One region of the Caulobacter sp. DWR2-3-1b2 genome, then DNA from elsewhere that is predicted to be linked to it. Evidence: predicted binding sites of a transcription regulator. Region 1 holds the regulator's gene; each other region holds the start of a gene.

Region 1 (4,380 bases):
GCCAGGCCGACGTTGCGGCGGCGACGCGGGCCTTGCTGGGTTAGGCTGCTGACCTCGTTCGACAAGCCTCCGCAAGACGCGTCCTGGCGACGGCGCTGGCTAGGCTGGCGGCCGGCGGCCGCCGCCCTGGTGCTGGGCCTCGGGGCGCTGGGCCTGATCGCCTCGCGCTGCGTCCCCGAGCAGAATACCGTCAAGCCGGTCGCCCCCACCGCGACGGCGGCGCCCGTCACCCTGCCCCTGCGGCCAAAGGATTGGCGCGGCGCCATCGACTATCGAGCCCTGGACGCTCGCATCCACGCGATGATGGCTGACAAGTCCATGGAAGGCCTGGCGATCGCCGTGGTCGAGAACGGCCAACTGTCGTTCGTCCAGGGCTACGGGCTCACCGCGCCGGAGAGCGGCGAGAAGATCGACGCCGACACGGTCTTCCGCTGGGCGTCGCTGTCGAAGACGGTGGCGGGAACGCTGAGCGCCCGCCTGGCGGCGGACGGGGTGATCGCGCTCACCGATCCCCTGGGAAAGTTCGATACGAGCCTGCGCCTGCCGGGCGACGCCCAGAACGCGCTGACGGTCGAGCAATTGCTGTCCCAGCGCACTGGCCTACCCCGCAACGCCTATGACGGCTGGCTCGAAGGCGGGCGAGACCCGCGCCAGATCCGGGCAAGCCTGGAGGCCGTGCCCCTGCTCTGCCCGCCCGGCACGTGCCACAGCTACCAGAACATCGCCTATGACACGATCCGCGAGGTCGTCGAGACCGCCACCCATCGCCCCTATGCCGAGGAGGCTCGCCAGAAGCTGTTCCTGCCTCTGGGCATGACCGGCGCGACCATCGGCATCGACGGTTTGCGGACCGCCAAGCATTGGGCGCGGCCTTCGCGTGGCGGCCGCAGCGTGCCGTTGGTCGAGGCCTATTACCGCATCCCCGCCGCAGCGGGCGTCAATTCCAACATCGTGGATCTGGCGCGCTGGATGCAGGCGCAGATGGGTCAGGCGCCCGCCGTCCTGCCGGCCCCGGTGTTGGCGGACATCCAGCGACCGCGCGTCAATACCGGCCGGCCCTATGGACGATCGGCCATGGGCCGGGCGCTGGAACGCCCCGGTTACGGCCTGGGCATGCGCAGCTTCACCTACAAGGGCCGCCGCCTGATCGGCCACAGCGGGGCGGTGACCGGCTATCGCTCGACCATGATGTTCGATCCCGCCACGAAGACCGGCGTGGTGATGCTCTGGAACAGCGAGGGCAGCCTACCCTTCAAGCTCCAGGCCGAGGTCTTCGACAAGGCCTATCGCCTGCCGTTTGAGGATTGGCTTCAGCTAAAAGGCGATGGCGCGATTGTCGCACCCTGAGCGTTGCTACCAGAGATAGGGAATCAGCGCCGCCTTGCGCCGGCGATAGGCCACATGCTCATCGCCGAATCGGGCCGTCATCGCCGCGTCCTCCACCCGTATGCGCCACCCGAAGGCGATCAGGCCGGCCAGCAACAGCGCCAGGACCGACAGTCCACTGCCCAGGCCAAGGCCAACGCCGACCAGGCTCAGCAGGCTGCCCAGATAGGCCGGGTTGCGGACGATCCGGTAGGGGCCGCCCGTGATCATCCGGTGACCGTCGTGCAGATGCACGGTGCGGCGGAAGAAGGCCCCGAGGGTCAGTATGGCCCACAGGCGCAGGGCCAGGCCCGTCCAGATCAGGACCAGCGCCAGGAGCCGCGCCTCGCTCCTCCACTGGATTATGCGAGCAAATTCAGAGGCGTTGGCGGCATAAAAGGCGACGAAGATCCCCGCCGCGATAATCAGGACCACGGCCTGCAGGCTGCCCCGGTCGGCGTCCTGGCCGCTGGCCGTGCGCCGGTCGCGCCACCAGACCCACAGCTCAAACAGGCAGAAGGCGCCGTAGCTGGTCCAGAAGGCGCGCGGCCAACCCGTGGTCAGAAGCCAGGCGTGGTCCATGTCGCGAAGGCTCCCCTCGGCAAAGATTACGGCGTTCAGCTACACCGAACATCGATCGCCGCGTCAACTTGACATTAACGAAGAACACCTAGAGAACATTTGAGAGGTTTGCGGTTTGTTCCGCGACGACTTGCGAGGCCGACATGCTCACGCGCAAGCAGCACGAGCTGCTGATGTTCATCCACGAGCGGATCAAAGAGAGCGGTGTCTCTCCCTCCTTCGACGAAATGAAGGAGGCGCTCGACCTGGCGTCCAAGTCAGGCATCCACCGGTTGATCACGGCGCTGGAAGAGCGCGGCTTCATCCGCCGCCTGGCGCACCGCGCCCGCGCGCTGGAGGTGATCAAGCTGCCGCAACAGGCCACGACGGCCGCCCCGCCCAAGGGTCGCGGCGCCTTCAAGCCGCAAGTGCTGGAAGGCGGCGGGCAGGCGCCGGCCGTGGCCGCGCCCGTCCAGATCGCCGCCGACAACACCCGCGAACTGCCGATCCTCGGCCGCATCGCCGCCGGCACGCCCATCGACGCCATCCAGCATGAACGCGAGCGCCTGCCTGTGCCCGAATCCATGCTCGGCGGCGGCGAGCACTATGTGCTCGAGGTCCAGGGCGATTCGATGATTGATGCCGGCATCCTCGACGGCGACTATGTCATCATCCGCAAGGGCGACACCGCCAACAGCGGCGAGATTGTCGTCGCCCTGGTCGGCGAGGAAGCAACCCTCAAGCGCCTGCGCAAGAAGGGCGGCTCGATCGCCTTGGAAGCCGCCAATCCCAAGTACGAGACCCGCATCTTCGGTCCTGACCAGGTCGAGGTCCAAGGCAAGCTGGTGGGACTGATCCGGCGGTATCATTAGATTTTCGCCCATCCCGGTGAACGCCAGGATGAGCAGGGTTTGCATCACGGCTGGGGGCAGGCGCATTGGCCTGTCCTCATTTGCATCCGCGAAAGACCACGCAGACTCTGCTGCGGTCCGAGGTCCCTAGGTCGCCAGCCCGGCCGGCCGGTTTTCCGCATATTGCGGCACGTTTAGCGGCATCATCCACGGCTCGCGGCGCTTCACCCAGACCTCGTATTGCGGGATGAACTGACCGGTGTCGTCGAAGCCGCCCAGGTGAAGCTCGATCTCGTCCTCGCCCTCACGCCAGAAGACCGGCGAGCCGCAAACCGCGCAGCCGTGCGAGCGGCCGCGCTCGGAAGTCGCCCAGGCGAAGGTTTCGCCCTCGACCCGCACCTTGTCCGACCGAAAGACCGCGAAGGCGTTGCAAGGCGCGCCGTGGCGCTTGCGACAGGTCAGGCAGTGGCACATGCCGACCCGCAGCGGCCCGCCCTCCGCGCCGTATCGGACCGCCCCGCAGGCGCAGCCGCCCTGTCGTTCCATAGTCGTCTCCGTCTCCAGGCCCGTGCCTCGCCTCGCCTCGCCTCGCGATTCAGAACGCCAAACGCCCTTTGAGTTCCGCGAACGGGATAATGACATGCTCCCGATAGGCCGGCCGCGCCCGTAGCCGGTCGTACCAGGCCTGCAAACGGGGCTGCGGCGGCCGGTCGATCTCCAACTCGAAATAGCGATAGAGACAGGCGCCAATGGGGATGTCGGCCAAGGACAGCGCCTCGCCCATCATGAAGGCCCGACCTTCGAGTCGCGCCTCGACCTGACCCAGGCAGCGATGGGTGCGTTCCACCGCCTGGGCGATGGCTGGCCCATCTCGCAAAACCTCGGGCGTTCTGTAAAAGCCCCAGAACACTCCGCTCAGGAAAGCCGGCTGCAGCGCGGTCTGCGACCAGTCCATCCAACCATCGACCGGCGCCCGCGTCGCCGCGTCGGTTGGCCAAAACCGCCCTTCGCCGTAGGTGGCAGCCAGGTATCGAAGGATGGCGTGCGACTCCCACACCGCGACACCGCCGTCCTCGAGGACAGGCACGTGACCATGCGGGTTCATCTCCCGAAAGTCCGGGCTGTCCAGGCCGCCGAAGTCACCACCCGCCGGAAGGTGCTGATGCGGCAGGTCAAGCTCGGCGATAAGCCAGAGCACCTTCTGGACGTTCAACGAATTGCGTCTTCCCCAGACCTTGAGCATGGCGTCCCCCTATGGCGTGTTCGTCCACGGCCGCACGCCCCGCAGCGGCTGGGCCCAGACGATCCACCACCCACCGTCGCGGCGATAGAGCTCGGCCGCGCCGCCGACGGCGAAATCGGTCGCGTCGAGCACGATGCGGTCCCGGCAGGCCGGCGGCGTAATCGGAGCGTAGCCGCGCAGCACGACGATCTCGGCGTCCGCGCACATCGCCGCGAGAACGTCGGCGTCCGGAGCGGCCTTGCTCCAGGACAGGGCCAGCGGCACCGGCGAAGTCTTGGTGGGCGCGCAGGACCGCCGATCGCAGGCATAGGACGGACTCCGCGCGGTGTCGGTGGGCACGGCCAACCCCCGCCGGCGGCT
Region 2 (4,380 bases), on a different contig from region 1:
CACCTACGACCATTCCGACAACGCCGACATCATCGCCGTGGCGCAGCGGCGCAAGGGCCTGCCTGTGGCGTTGGGAGTGTTTTACCTGCATGCGGGCCGGTCGTGCGGCCTCGATTTGCACGGCGTCGATTTCCCAGGTCACTTCCTGCTGCGCATCGAGACCGAAGAGGGCCCGCTGGCCCTGGACCCGTTCAGCGAGGGCCGGGTAGTGCTGCCGTCGGAACTGTCGCGCCGGGCCTTGCGAACTGGCCTGATGCCCGACGTCGCCGCCAAGCTGGACGTGCTGATGAGCCCGATCTCCGACCGCGCCGTGTTGATCCGCCTACAGAACAATATCTTTGCCCGCGCCCAGCAATCGCGCGACTGGGCGCGGGCCGAGCGCTCGGCCCTGCGCCGGGCCCTGCTCGACCCCACCGACCACCATCCCTGGCTCGACGTCGCCGCCGCCCGCGAAGGGCAAGGGGCGCTGGCGGGAGCGTTGCAGGCCTTGTCGCGCGCCCAGGTCCTGGACGGCGGCGCGGCCATAGCCGCCCGGGCGGCGCGCGAGCGGATGCGGATGCGGCTGAACTAACGCATTGTTCGACCGAAGTGGTTCCGGTTCGCGTCAAGAAAAATGCTTCAAAACAGAAGATTAGAGCTCACGGCCTGGCGCGGTCAGGTCGAGAAATGCTCTAGCGCCGCAGGGCCGCCAGGGTCTCGTCCCGCAGAGCCGCATCGTTCTTGGACGAAACGACCGGATGGGCGGCGGTCCCTGGCTGTCGGCCGGAATGGCGTGCAGATGCATGTCGATGATGGCTTGGGCTCGCACCTCGCTCCCGAGGACGAACGCGGCGGCGAGGCCGACGTACAAGGCGAGGCTGCGCACGGATCCATCTCCGCGGGTAAAGCTTGTTTTAATCCATCAGACGTGGAGCGCGCTGTCGAGCCGGTTTGATCGCGACAAGGCGAACATTCCTCGCATTACCGTCTTGGTCATCCTAACTAAGGCGTTCGTCACGCGAGGCCTGCGCCGTCGCGTCCGCATCTGATCCGGAGCCCCCATGTCGCTGAGAGTCGCCGTCCAGATGGATCCCGTCCAGGGGATCAATATCGAGAACGACACCACCTTCCTGATGATGTGGGAAGCTCAGGCGCGGGGCCACGGGCTGTGGGTCTACACCCCCGACAAGCTGTCGATGGAAGACGGCCGGGTGTTCGCCCGCGCTCAGTCGCTGGTGTTGACCAAGACGCAGGGATCGCATGCCCAACTCGGTGATGTCGAAATCCTCGACATGAAGGACGATGTCGACGTGGTGCTGATGCGCCAGGATCCGCCGTTCGACATGGCCTATATCACCGCCACGCACTTCCTCGAAAAGGTCCACCCCCACACCCTGGTGGTCAACAACCCGGCCGAGGTGCGTAACGCACCCGAGAAGCTGTTCGTCACCGACTTTCCGGGCGTCCAGCCGCCGACCCTGATCACGTCGGACCACGAGGCGATCTACGACTTTCGCGCCCGGCATGGCGACATCGTGCTCAAGCCCCTCTACGGCGGCGGCGGCTCGGGCGTGGCGCGGTTGCTGGCCGACGATCCCAATCTCGACGCCCTGCTGGAACTGCACGCCATGATCAGCCGCGAGCAGGTCATCGCCCAGAAGTTCGTGCCGGCGGTCAGCAAGGGCGACAAGCGCATTCTGCTGGTCGATGGCGAGCCGGTGGGCGCGGTCAATCGCGTGCCGGCTGCGGGCCAGGTGCGGTCGAACCTGCGCGTGGGCGGCCGGGCCGAGGCGGTGGGGCTGACGCCGCGCGACCTGGAGCTCTGCGCGATCATCGCGCCGGAACTGAAGCGGCGCGGGCTGCTCTTTGTCGGCATCGACGTGATCGGCGAATTCCTGACCGAGATCAACGTCACGTCTCCCACCGGCGCCCAGCAGCTCAAGCGGTTCGGCGGCGCCGACGCGGCGGCGGTGCTCTGGGATCGTATCGAAGTGATCCGCTCCAGCGCCGACTGAAGAACGTCGTCTAGACGACTGAATCGTCACAACTTCTTCGCACTTTCCTGAAACGTTCGTTTTTTGTTCTTGCTCCGCTCTAGCAGCCATGTTTGGCTTGTGGATAAGATTGAGTGGGCGAGGGGCGAGAAACCAATGGCGGCCAAAGTCGTCACGGTGGCTTTCGAGGGCGTCGAGGCGCGCCGCGTCGATGTCGAGGTGCAGCTGACCGGCGGCCAGCAGATCATGGTCATTGTCGGCTTGGGCGACAAGGCGGTGGCCGAGAGTCGCGAACGCGTGCGCGGCGCCTTCGCGGGGTTGGGCTTGGCCTTGCCGGGCAAGCGGATCGTCGTCAATCTGGCGCCCGCCGACATGCCCAAGGAGGGGTCGCATTACGACCTTCCCATCGCGCTCGCGGTGATGGCGGCCATGGGCGTGATCCCGATCGACGCGCTGGACGGCTGGGCGGCGATGGGTGAACTGTCCTTGGACGGACGGATCGCAGCCACGGCCGGCGCCCTGCCCGCCGCGATGGCGGCCGGGGCCATGGACCTTGGCCTGATCTGCCCGGAGGCTTGCGGACCAGAGGCCGCCTGGGCGGGTGGCACGCGGATCCTGGCGCCCCGCTCGCTGGTGGCGCTGATCAACCACTTCCGGGGCGGCCAGATCCTGTCAGCTCCCTTGCCTGGCCCGGTCGAGGAAGGGGCGGGCTTTCGCGACCTGCGCGACGTCAAGGGCCAGGAGCACGCCAAGCGGGCCTTGGAGATCGCGGCGGCCGGCGGTCACAACCTGCTGTTCTGCGGCCCGCCGGGCTCTGGCAAGTCCATGCTCGCCCAACGTCTGCCCGGCCTCTTGCCGCCCCTGACCTCGGTCGAGCTGCTGGAGACCTCGATGGTCCATTCGGTGGCCGGACTGATCGCCAAGGGCACGCTGACCCGGGCGCGGCCATACCGCTCGCCGCACCACAGCGCCAGCATGGCGGCCCTGACCGGCGGCGGGCTGAAGGCCAAGCCCGGCGAGGTGTCGCTGGCCCATAATGGCGTGCTGTTCCTGGATGAGCTGCCGGAGTTCGGCACCCAGGCCCTGGACAGCCTGCGGGGGCCGCTGGAGACCGGCGAGGTGATGGTGGCCCGCGCCAACGCCCATGTCCGATATCCGGCCCGGGTGCAGCTGGTGGCGGCGATGAACCCCTGCCGCTGTGGCCATGGCGGGGCGGGGCGGGGCGCCTGCGGCAAGGCCCCGCGCTGCATTCGCGACTACCAGGGCCGGGTCAGCGGGCCGCTTATGGACCGTATCGACCTGGCCGTCGACATGCCGGCTGTCACCGCCGCCGACTTGGCTCTGCCGCCCCCCAGCGAGGGCACGGCGGAGGTCGCCGCCCGCGTCGCCCAGGCCCGCCGCCTGCAGCTGGAACGGGCCGAGGCGATGGCCCTGACGGGAGAGGCCGCGCCGGTCGGGGCCGAGGCCCTCAACGGCCGTGCCGAGGGTCGCTTCTTGGATAAGATCGCCGACCTCGACGAGACCGGCCGCGCCCTGCTCACCCGCGCCGCCGAGGCGCGACAGATCAGCGCCCGAGGCTGGACCCGGGTCCTTCGCCTGGCCCGAACGATCGCCGACCTGGAAGGCGCGCCCAGCGTCCGCCGTGTCCACATCGCCGAGGCGCTGGCCCACAGGCGGGCCAGCGCGATGGGCGGGATGAGCGGCGAGGGGGCGTTTTGAGCGTGAGCGCTCGGACCCGTTGCTGGCGTCTCTTGCGACAGGTGCGTCGCCGGTTTCGCACGGACGCCCTGCCGGCACGCCGTCTGACGGTTTACCCCCTCACCCTCCCACCGCTGCGCGGCGGGCCCCTCCCTCTCCCAGCGGGAGAGGGTTCAAGAAAGGGGGATCGGCGCTGCTGCATCCCCATATATTCCCACTAGAAACTATAGTAATATTAACGCTCTATGAAATAATCAGCGTCACAAACCCTGGCGCGTCCAAAACCACCCCCATAATGGTCCTCACCTGAGAGCACGGGGAGGGCGCACGTACGGCGACCGAGGCGGCTTTCAGGGGTGGACGAGCGGGAAGGCTTGTCCGCCGTGCTCTGACAAGGAGCGCCCCAGGTCGGTTCGGAGCAGGTTCACCCCCGTGGTGACGAAACTCCGGCGCTCGGGGTAGGCGGACAGGCCGACAGGTGCGGGCTGAAATCGCCCGCATGGTCCGGAAGGGTTAGCCGCCCTGCCGCCCGCCGGGGGCCCACTTCGGAAGCGGGTTAAGACCCCGCGCTCCGATGGCTCCCGTCTGAAGGCCACGCGAAGCGCTCGTCTTCGTCGAAACGGTACATCTACTGCAAAACCTCCGGGCGGAGCCCGGGCGCTTCGCACCCTCCCCAATCTCTTCAGCGGGTCAGCCGCGTGAAGCGGCG
Region 3 (4,380 bases), 200 kb from region 1:
AGCGACGACAACGGTCGCAAGGCCGCGTCCGCGGCTATGACCAAGGCCCTGTCGGCCGTGCGCACCGCCTATCGCGAAATGGCTGACACCGCCAACGGGGTGAAGCGCGCCGACGCGACCGCCTCATCGGGCGCGACGACCGGTAAGGTCCCGGCCTATCTGACCGCCCAGGTCGCCAACTATCAGGCCGCCTTGAACCGCCTGACCGGCGGCGGCTAGCGCGAATTCACCGGATCCGAACTGGCTCTTGACCGGTTCCGGGCCGCTTCCATTCGCCTTGGTGCCCCGCCGGACTTGAAAGCGTCATCCTCGCGTCGTAGCCAGGGATCATGGAAGTTCTCAAAGACCGACGCGTGTTGTTGGGCGGCGCCGCCGTGGCTCTGGTGCTGGGCCTCGCCATCGCCTTTGGCGTGATGCATGGCAGCAAGTCCTCGACCGACGATCCCCCCGCCGCCCGCAGTGGCCTGGTCGTCGAGACCGGTCGCGCCGATGAGACCAGACTGGACGCGACCCGCCCGCTGCGTTGCTTTGTCGGCGGTCAGTTCGTCGGCGAGACCACCCTGGCCGAATGCGCCAAGAAGAACGGCGTGGCCACCGGCGCTCTCGACGTCGGCGTCGACGAGACCGGCGCCCTGGCGGCCGCCGACCAGGCCGGCATGGTCCTGACCCCACTGCCGCCGCCCGCCGAGGCCCCGACCGTACCGGCTCCGTCGGCGACCCCCGTCATCCCGATCCCCGTCGCCGCGTCCGGCGCGCCGCTGGCTGTCTGCTGGCGCTATCAAGGCAGCGAGTGGCGCAAGCAGCCGGGCGAGATCACGCTCAACGCCTGCGCCCAGCAGCTCTACAGCGGCAAGTGCGAAAGGCCCGGCGGCGCCACCTATGGCCGTTGGGGCGACGAGACACTTCGCCTGGTGCCGGGCCACGTGGAGTCGTCGTCCGACAACCGCAGCTTCCATCCGATCATCGAACAGGGGCCAGGCTGCTCCATCCCGTCCGCGTAGAGAGACTTAAAGACCATGCGCTTGCTTCCCGTCGCCGCTGTCTCCTTGCTCGCCGCCGCCACGCTGCTGTCCGGTTGCGACAAGCGCACCTCCGCGCCGTTCGAGGCCGGGGTCTGTTTCCACGTCGCCGAGCAGAAGGACGGCACGCTGAAGTACAATCCGGTGGCCAGCAACGTTCCCAGCATGGAGCAGTGCGCCGCCGACCTCGAGGGCATGCGCCTGCGCTTCCTGCGCCTGGGCAGCCAGAACCGCGAGCTGACGGGCGCCTATCAGGGCAAGTTCATCTTCGTCCAGAAGGAAGGCATCTATCTGGGCGACACCTATGAGGGCTCGCGGTTCATGTCGCTGGTCCGCACGGGCGATGGCCGTTTGGCCGTGCCGGGCGCCATTCGCGAAGTCCAATAATGCGGGCTGACGCGGCGAGGCGGTGGATAACCCGCCTCGCTCCACAGGAACGTTTGCAGAACAAAGCTTGATTTTGCTTTCAGGAACTCGTTAACGTTCTCCCCAGATTTCGGCGCATAGGGTCGCCGGGCGAAAAACGGGAACTGCGTCCATGGCAGGCAGCGTCAACAAGGTCATCCTGGTGGGAAATCTCGGGGCCGACCCCGAAATCCGCACGCTCAGTTCAGGCGACCGCGTCGCTAACCTGCGTTTGGCCACCTCGGAAAGCTGGCGCGACCGCACCTCGGGCGAGCGCAAGGAGAAGACCGAATGGCACCGCGTGGTGATCTTCAACGATAATCTCGTGAAGGTCGCCGAGAGCTATCTGCGCAAGGGCTCGACGATCTATATCGAGGGCGCGATCCAGACGCGTAAGTGGGCCGACGCTTCGGGCGTCGAGAAATATTCCACCGAGATCGTATTGCAGAAGTTCCGCGGCGAACTGACCATGCTCGGTGGCAAGGCCGACGGCGCAGGCGCCTCGGGTGGCGGTGACCCGGGCTATGACAGCGGCTACGGCGGCGGCGGCGGTGGTTCGAGCGGCGGCGCGCCGCGCAGCCAGCCCAGCGGCCCGCGCGAGAGCTTCTCGGCCGACTTGGACGACGAAATTCCCTTCTAATTTTCCTCTAGAGTCACGTTGTAATAAGTGGCCGCTTCCCATTGGAATCGGCCACTTTTTTATTGCGTCTGCCCACTTGTAATCAGTCGACTTAGCGTGGGTAAAACCCAGCACGGTCGAGTGTAAATGAAAGGGCTCAACGACCATTTGCGTGTTCGTGCCACAAAGGGGGTGCGAGCGACTCCGGTCGTTCTCGGCCCCGGGCCTAGGCGAGCATGCGCTGGCTCGGCCGGCGATGAACGTCGCTGGCCGAGCCCAGGTGTGGCAGCTGTCGTCGCCCGCCGGGCGACGCGAGAGGATGTCCGGCTCTGTCCTGGGTGACCATCGGTCAAAACCCCGATCTCGCGGCTGGAGGCTTCAAGGCGCCCGCGTCATCCGGCGGGGTTCGCGGGCCTTCGCCGGATCACCAGATTGCGGATTTCAGTCATGTCCTCCATGGCGAACTTGACTCCTTCGCGGCCCAGCCCCGAGTCCTTGACTCCGCCGTACGGCATGTTGTCGACCCGGTAGCTGGGTACGTCGCCGACCAGGATCCCGCCGACTTCCAGCACGTCCCAGGCGCGCATCACCTTGTGGATGTCTCGGCTGAACACGCCTGCCTGGAGGCCATAACGGCTGTCATTGACCTCGCGCAGCGCGTCTTCAAAATCGCTGAAGCGGGATAGCACCGCGACAGGGCCGAACGCCTCCTCGTCCCGGACCTTCAAGCCGGGCCGGACTCCCTCCAGCAGGGTCGCCTGCAGCATCGCGCCTTCACGACCGCCGCCGCAGAGCAGAGTGGCCCCCGCGTCGCGGGCTTCATTGATCCAGCCTTCGAGGCGGCGCGCTTCCTTCTCGTCGATCATCGGGCCGATGAAGACCTTCGGGTCCTGCGGATCGCCAGCGACGAGCACGCGGGTCTTCTCGACGAGGAGGTCGCGCAGGGCGTCGTAGATGTCGTCGTGGATCAGGATGCGCTGCACGCCGATGCAGGACTGGCCTGACTGGTAGAAGGCGCCGAAGATGATCCGGTCGGCGGCGTCCCGCAGGTCGGTGTCGCGGTCGACGATCACCGCCGCGTTGCCGCCCAGTTCCAGCACCACCTTCTTCTTGCCGGCCTTGGCCTTGAGCGCCCAGCCCACCTCGGGCGAGCCGGTGAAGGACAGCAACTTCAGGCGCTCGTCGGTGGTGAACAGGTCGGCCCCGTCGCGGGTGGCGGGCAGGATCGAGAACGCGCCCTTGGGCAGGTCGGTCTCGGCCAGCACCTCGCCAATGATCAGCGCGCCCAGGGGTGTGCGCGAGGCCGGCTTCATCACGAACGGACATCCCACCGCCAGGGCGGGCGCGATCTTGTGCGCCGCCAGATTGAGCGGAAAATTGAACGGCGAGATGAACGAGCACGGCCCGATCGGCACGCGCTTCCACATGCCCTGATAGCCCTTGGCGCGCGGCGAGATGTCCAGCGGCTGGACCTCGCCGGTCATCCGCACCGACTCTTCGGCGGCGATGCGGAAGGTGTCGATGAGCCGGGTCACCTCGCCCCGGGAATCGTTGATCGGCTTGCCCGCTTCGATGCACAGGGCATAGGCCAGTTCGTCGAACCGTTCCTGGAAGCGAGATACGCAATGGGCCAGCACCGCCTGACGTTCATAGGCGGCCATCTCGGCCATGGGCCGGGTCGCCTCGACCGCCGCTGCAATCGCCTTGTCGATGGTCGCCGCGTCGGCCAGGGCGACCCGGGTCGCCACCTGGCCCGAATATTTATCGGTGACCTCCAGATCCTGGTTCGGAGTCTTGGCCTCGTTCGCCAGGTACAGGGGATAGGTCGATTTCAGGGATGGCATGGGTCGCTCCGATGGGTTGGTGCTTAGGTCAACGCTGCAGACCGTCGCCGCGACCCGGACGACATCGTACATTCGGCGGATTTTAACCCAACCGACCCGCCCAGCGTCCAGACTGCATTGTCCTGCTCCGGGTCGCGATCACGGTCAAGATCGTAGGTGCACGGCTTGATGGTCAGGGTGGCGTTGTCGAAGAAGCCGGGCCGCGCCACCGGTCAAGACCCTCGATCCTGTCCTGCTGGTTGGGCTCCTGGTCACCCGGCATCGTTCAGGCCGGCGACCTAGGCGGTCAGCGCGTCGACCACCGTCTCGCACAGCCGGTGGGTCTCCAGCGCGTCCAGCGCCGACAACCGTCGGCCGTCGCGCACCGCGCCGAGGAAGGTGTCGCACAGGTCCTCGAACCCGCGCTGGCGGCCGACCGAGGTCCAGTTTCCGCGTCGATTCAGGGCCTCGGCCGCGCCCAGTTCGACGACCTGGTCAATGTCGATGATCCGGC
Region 4 (4,380 bases), on a different contig from region 1:
CCAGGGCCTGGTCCAGCCGCAGGGTCAGGGCCATGCCAAACCGTCGCGCCAGTTGGGCGCGCGGCAGGCCCAGAAGTTGCCCCACATGGAACAGTCCCAGCCGCGGCAGCTGGGCCTGGGCGGCGGCGTCCAGGCGCAGGGCGGCGACCGGCAAGGGGGCCAGCAGCGGCGCCTGGCTGCGGGGCGGGGCGATGGTGCGGTCGGGGGCGAAGCGGGCCAGGGCCCAGGCCGCGCCCGGGGTGTCGGCGATCGCGCCCCTCGCCGGCGCGCCCCAGCGGTTCAGGCGGGCCAGCAGGTCGTCCAGCATCGCCGCCTCGCCGCCCCACAGGTGGGCGACGCCCTCGATGTCGAGGAACAGGCCGTCCGGCCCGTCGATGGCCACGGCCGGCGAGAAGCGCACGCACCAGTCGCAGAGAATCTCCAGGGCGGCGCGGTCGCCGACGGGATCGTAATCGTCGCCGTGCAAATCCGGGACCAGGGCTGCGGCGTCGGCGGCCTTCTGGCCGACATAGAGACCGCAGGCGGCCGCCGCCTCGTCCACGGCGGCCAGGCGTCGGGTCCCGCCCTCGATGGCGATCAGGGCGAGGGGCGGCGGTGCAAGTCCTCCCCCCCTGGGGGAGGTGTCGGCGTAGCCGACGGAGGGGGGAGAATTATACTGACGGCCCGTGGCTGGATCGACCTTCCGATCACTCCCCCCACCGATCGCTACGCGATCACCTCCCCCATGGGGGGAGGACTCACCCGACCCGCTGAAATTCGGAGTCTTCCTCAACCACGTCGTGATCGGCCAGTTGCGACACCAGACGGAAAGGATGCGGGCCATGGGCGGCCTCCGCTTTTTCGAGGATCCAGGCCCCGGGACGTCCGCCCCGGCACCGTTCGAGTTCGACCCGCCAGCGCGGCGGGCCCAGGCCAAGGTCGCCTGGCGGCGGCTGGCTGGGCGCGGCGGTGATGCGCCAGCGGGTCTGGGCGGCCGAGCCAGAGACCTCGCGCATCTTGCCCACTGGCCCGCCAAACGGTCTTCGACGCAGGAGCACGCCGATCGAGCCTCGCTTCTCACAGGCTAGCTGGAGGCGGCGGCCCGCCTTGAGGTCTGGCGCTTCAGCCTCACCCACGGCGGCAACCACGCCGATCGTGGAGAGGGCGTCTTCCAGCACGGCCAGCACCTCGGCCTCATCGCGGGCCTTGACCAGGATCAGCCGCTCGGACGGAAAGCCCAGGTTCACCAGGCCCGGGACGTGCAGGTCGTCGCGCCGCATCACCCAGACCACCGCGCCTTGGGTGGCCAGGGGTCGGAGCAGCAAGGCGGAAAACGCCGTCGGGGCCGCGCTGGTTTCTTCCCCCAAGCCCGCGCCGCCCACTTCGTGCCAGGCCCCGCGCGGAAGACCGCCAGCTGGAAAACAGCCGTCGATGCGCGGATCGCCGAATGGCAGGACGGGAGGTGGAGTCCGAGTCCCCGCTTGCAAGGCGGCGATCTGGGCTCTCAAAGCCGGAAGGGCGTCGGTCGCCCCGGCCATATCTCACACTCCAATGTTCCACTTTTGTTCTGGCCTTACGGACTTGGAGAGTCAAGCGGAGCCCTGCATTGTGCGTCAAAATGGCCGTGTGAAGCCGCCAGGAGACGAGGCTTCCACGGCGGGGGGAGCGCGGGCGGCGTGGGTCCTAAAACCGCGCCTCGGTCCTCCACCACTTGCTGACCAGCATCGGACCGAACGCGGCGCTGATGCCGCAGGCGTCGGCGAACAGGTCGAACCACGACGCGTCGCGGCCGACGAAGGCCTGCAGGATCTCGATCGCCCCGCCGAACGCCAGGATCACCAGGCCGATGCGGTGCAAGCGGCTCAGCGGCAGGGCCAGGCTTGCCAGGATGCTCAGTACATAGAAGACGATGAAGTGCTTGGCCTTGTCCCAGGGGATCAGGCCGATGCTGTCATTGTCCGGCAGCAGGGCCCGGGCCAGGGCGTAGGCCGACGCGGCCAGGAAGACGATGAAGATCAGGCGGTTGATCTTACGGGCGCGGAGGGACATCGAAACTCCTGGCTGGACGCTCGCACCTAGCCGGTCCCGTGCGGCTTGAAAATGGCCAAGCGGGGCCTTGGCCGCATCCCCTCGCAGAGTGCACGGCATCTGCACTCTTTTCCCTCTCCCCTTGCGGGAGAGGGTGGCGGCCGAAGGCCGTCGGGTGAGGGGTCGCGCCAACGAAAACCGCCGCGCCCAGCGGTCAGGCTGGACGCGGCGAAGGCTTCTGAGAGACCCCTCATCCGGCGGCTACACCGCCACCTTCTCCCGCAAGGGGAGAAGGACAGGGCGATCAGAACGTCAGGGCGCGGGCTTCCTTGACGTGCGGCAGGGCCTGGATCCTGGCCAGCAGGGCCTCGTCCGGCGCCTGATCGACGCCGACCAGGGCAATGGCGTCTTCGTCGGCCGACAGGCGGCCCAGGTTGAAGGTGGCGATGTTGACGCCCGCCTCGCCCAGCAGCATGCCCAGCGCGCCGATGAAGCCCGGCTTGTCGAGGTTGTTGATATAGAGCATGGCCGGGGCGAAGCCGGCGTCCAGTTCCATGCCCTTGACCTCGACCATGCGCGGCGCGCCGGCGATCACCGTGCCGGCAAAGGCGCGCTTGCCCTTTTCGGTGGTGATGGTGATGCGCATCAGGCTGTCATAGGTGGGGCTGACCTCCTGGCGGCTCTCGGAGACGGTGATGCCGCGCTCCTTGGCCACGGCGGGCGCGGAGACCATGTTGATCTCGGCCAGCATCGGCTTGAGGATGCCGGCCAAGGCGGCCGAGGTCATCGGCTTGACGTTGAGGTTGGACACCTCGCCCTCATAGGCGATGTCGATCGCCAGAATGCCGAAGTCGACCATCTGGCCGGCCAGGGCGCCGATCTTCTCGGCCAGGGCCACGAAGGGCTTCAGCTTGGGGGCCTCCTCGGCGCTGACCGAGGGGCTGTTGAGAGCGTTGGTCACCGCGCCGGTCAGCAGATAGTCGCTCATCTGCTCGGCGACCTGCAGGGCGACGTTCTCCTGGGCCTCGTTGGTGCTGGCGCCCAGGTGGGGGGTGGCCACCACGCGGTCGGAGCCGAACAGCGGATTGGCCTTGGCCGGCTCCTCGGTGAAGACGTCGAAACCCGCGCCGCCCACATGGCCGCTGTCGAGCAGTTCGCGCAGGGCGACCTCATCGACCAAGCCGCCCCGGGCGCAATTGACGATCAGCACGCCCTTCTTGGTCTTCTTAAGCGCGTCGGCCGACAGGATGTTGCGGGTCTTGTCGGTCAGCGGGGTGTGCAGGGTGATGACGTCGGCGCGGGCCAGAAGCTCGTCCAACTCGACCTTCTCGACGCCCATCTCGACGGCGCGCTCGGGCGACAGGAAGGGGTCATAGGCCACGACCTTCATCTTCAGGCCCAGGGCGCGGTCGGCGACGATGCCGCCGATGTTGCCGGCGCCGATCAGGCCCAGGGTCTTGGCGTACAGCTCCACGCCCATGAAGCGGTTCTTTTCCCACTTGCCGGCCTGGGTGCTGGCGTCGGCCGCTGGCAGCTGGCGGGCCAGGGCGAACATCATGGCGATGGCGTGCTCAGCGGTGGTGATCGAGTTGCCGAACGGGGTGTTCATCACCACGATGCCGGCGGCGGTGGCGGCCGGGATGTTGACATTGTCGACGCCGATGCCGGCCCGGCCGATGACTTTCAGCTTCTTGGCGGCGGCGATGACCTCGGGGTCGGCCTTGGTGGCCGAGCGGACGGCCAGACCGTCATAGTCGCCGATGATTTCCAGCAGCTCGGCCTTGGTGAGGCCGGTCTTGACGTCGGCCTGGACACCGCGGGCGGTGAAGATCGCGACGGCGGCGGGGGACAGGCTGTCGGCGATGAGGACGCGGGGAGCGGTCATGATTTGGAGTTCCTTGCGGAGAATTTGGTGGGGACACTCCCCCCTCCGATCCTTCGGACCACCTTCCCCACAGGGAGAGGACTGATCTCGAAGTCCTCCCCCTGTGGGGAACGTGTCGGCGCAGCCGACGGAGGGGGGAGTAGCGCTAGGTTAAGCGGCGGCCAACTCAGCCGAAACAGACGCAAAGGCCCAGTCGAGCCAGGGCGTCAGGGCCTCGACGTCGGAGGCCTCGACGGTGGCGCCGCACCAGATGCGCAGGCCGGCCGGGGCGTCGCGATAGCCGCCGATGTCGAGGGCGGCGCCCTCCTTCTCGAGCAGGCTGGCCAGCTTCTTGGCGAAGTCGGCCTGGGCGTCGTCCGACAAGGCGCAAATCGTGGGATCGACAACCTTGAGGCACACCGAGGTGTTGGAGCGGATGTCCGGCGTCGCCGCCAGGAACTCGACCCACGGGGTCTTGGCCACCCAGTCGGCCAGCACGGCCAGGTTCT

What was found. The regulator LexA, encoded in region 1, represses DNA repair genes until DNA is damaged. The targets are predictions, from matches to a motif close to ATGTTCNCNANNTGTTCT.
Region 2: the regulator LexA is predicted to act here: its motif matches at 2,047-2,064, upstream of ACP694_RS01630 (YifB family Mg chelatase-like AAA ATPase).
Region 3: the regulator LexA is predicted to act here: its motif matches at 1,453-1,470, upstream of ssb (single-stranded DNA-binding protein).
Region 4: the regulator LexA is predicted to act here: its motif matches at 1,531-1,548, upstream of ACP694_RS17880 (ImuA family protein).

Annotation. Positions count from the first base shown of each region.
Region 1 is NZ_JAFCUC010000003.1:7,860-12,239, forward strand. Features, by position in the region: gene trpC (indole-3-glycerol phosphate synthase TrpC) at 1-44, shown strand, start outside; gene ACP694_RS09325 (serine hydrolase domain-containing protein) at 13-1,347, shown strand; gene ACP694_RS09330 (methyltransferase family protein) at 1,354-1,947, opposite strand; gene lexA (transcriptional repressor LexA) at 2,091-2,798, shown strand; gene ACP694_RS09340 (GFA family protein) at 2,925-3,323, opposite strand; gene ACP694_RS09345 (glutathione S-transferase family protein) at 3,373-4,020, opposite strand; gene ACP694_RS09350 (ComEC/Rec2 family competence protein) at 4,030-4,380, opposite strand, start outside.
Region 2 is NZ_JAFCUC010000001.1:337,046-341,425, reverse strand. Features, by position in the region: gene ACP694_RS01640 (SirB1 family protein) at 1-571, shown strand, start outside; gene gshB (glutathione synthase) at 1,041-1,994, shown strand; gene ACP694_RS01630 (YifB family Mg chelatase-like AAA ATPase) at 2,130-3,692, shown strand.
Region 3 is NZ_JAFCUC010000003.1:210,103-214,482, reverse strand. Features, by position in the region: gene ACP694_RS10305 (hypothetical protein) at 1-219, shown strand, start outside; gene ACP694_RS10300 (hypothetical protein) at 330-1,001, shown strand; gene ACP694_RS10295 (hypothetical protein) at 1,017-1,406, shown strand; gene ssb (single-stranded DNA-binding protein) at 1,558-2,064, shown strand; gene ACP694_RS10285 (aldehyde dehydrogenase family protein) at 2,436-3,887, opposite strand; gene ACP694_RS10280 (Gfo/Idh/MocA family protein) at 4,166-4,380, opposite strand, start outside.
Region 4 is NZ_JAFCUC010000007.1:197,033-201,412, reverse strand. Features, by position in the region: gene ACP694_RS17885 (Y-family DNA polymerase) at 1-541, opposite strand, end outside; gene ACP694_RS17880 (ImuA family protein) at 738-1,517, opposite strand; gene ACP694_RS17875 (VanZ family protein) at 1,663-2,028, opposite strand; gene serA (phosphoglycerate dehydrogenase) at 2,312-3,892, opposite strand; gene ACP694_RS17865 (phosphoserine transaminase) at 4,043-4,380, opposite strand, start outside.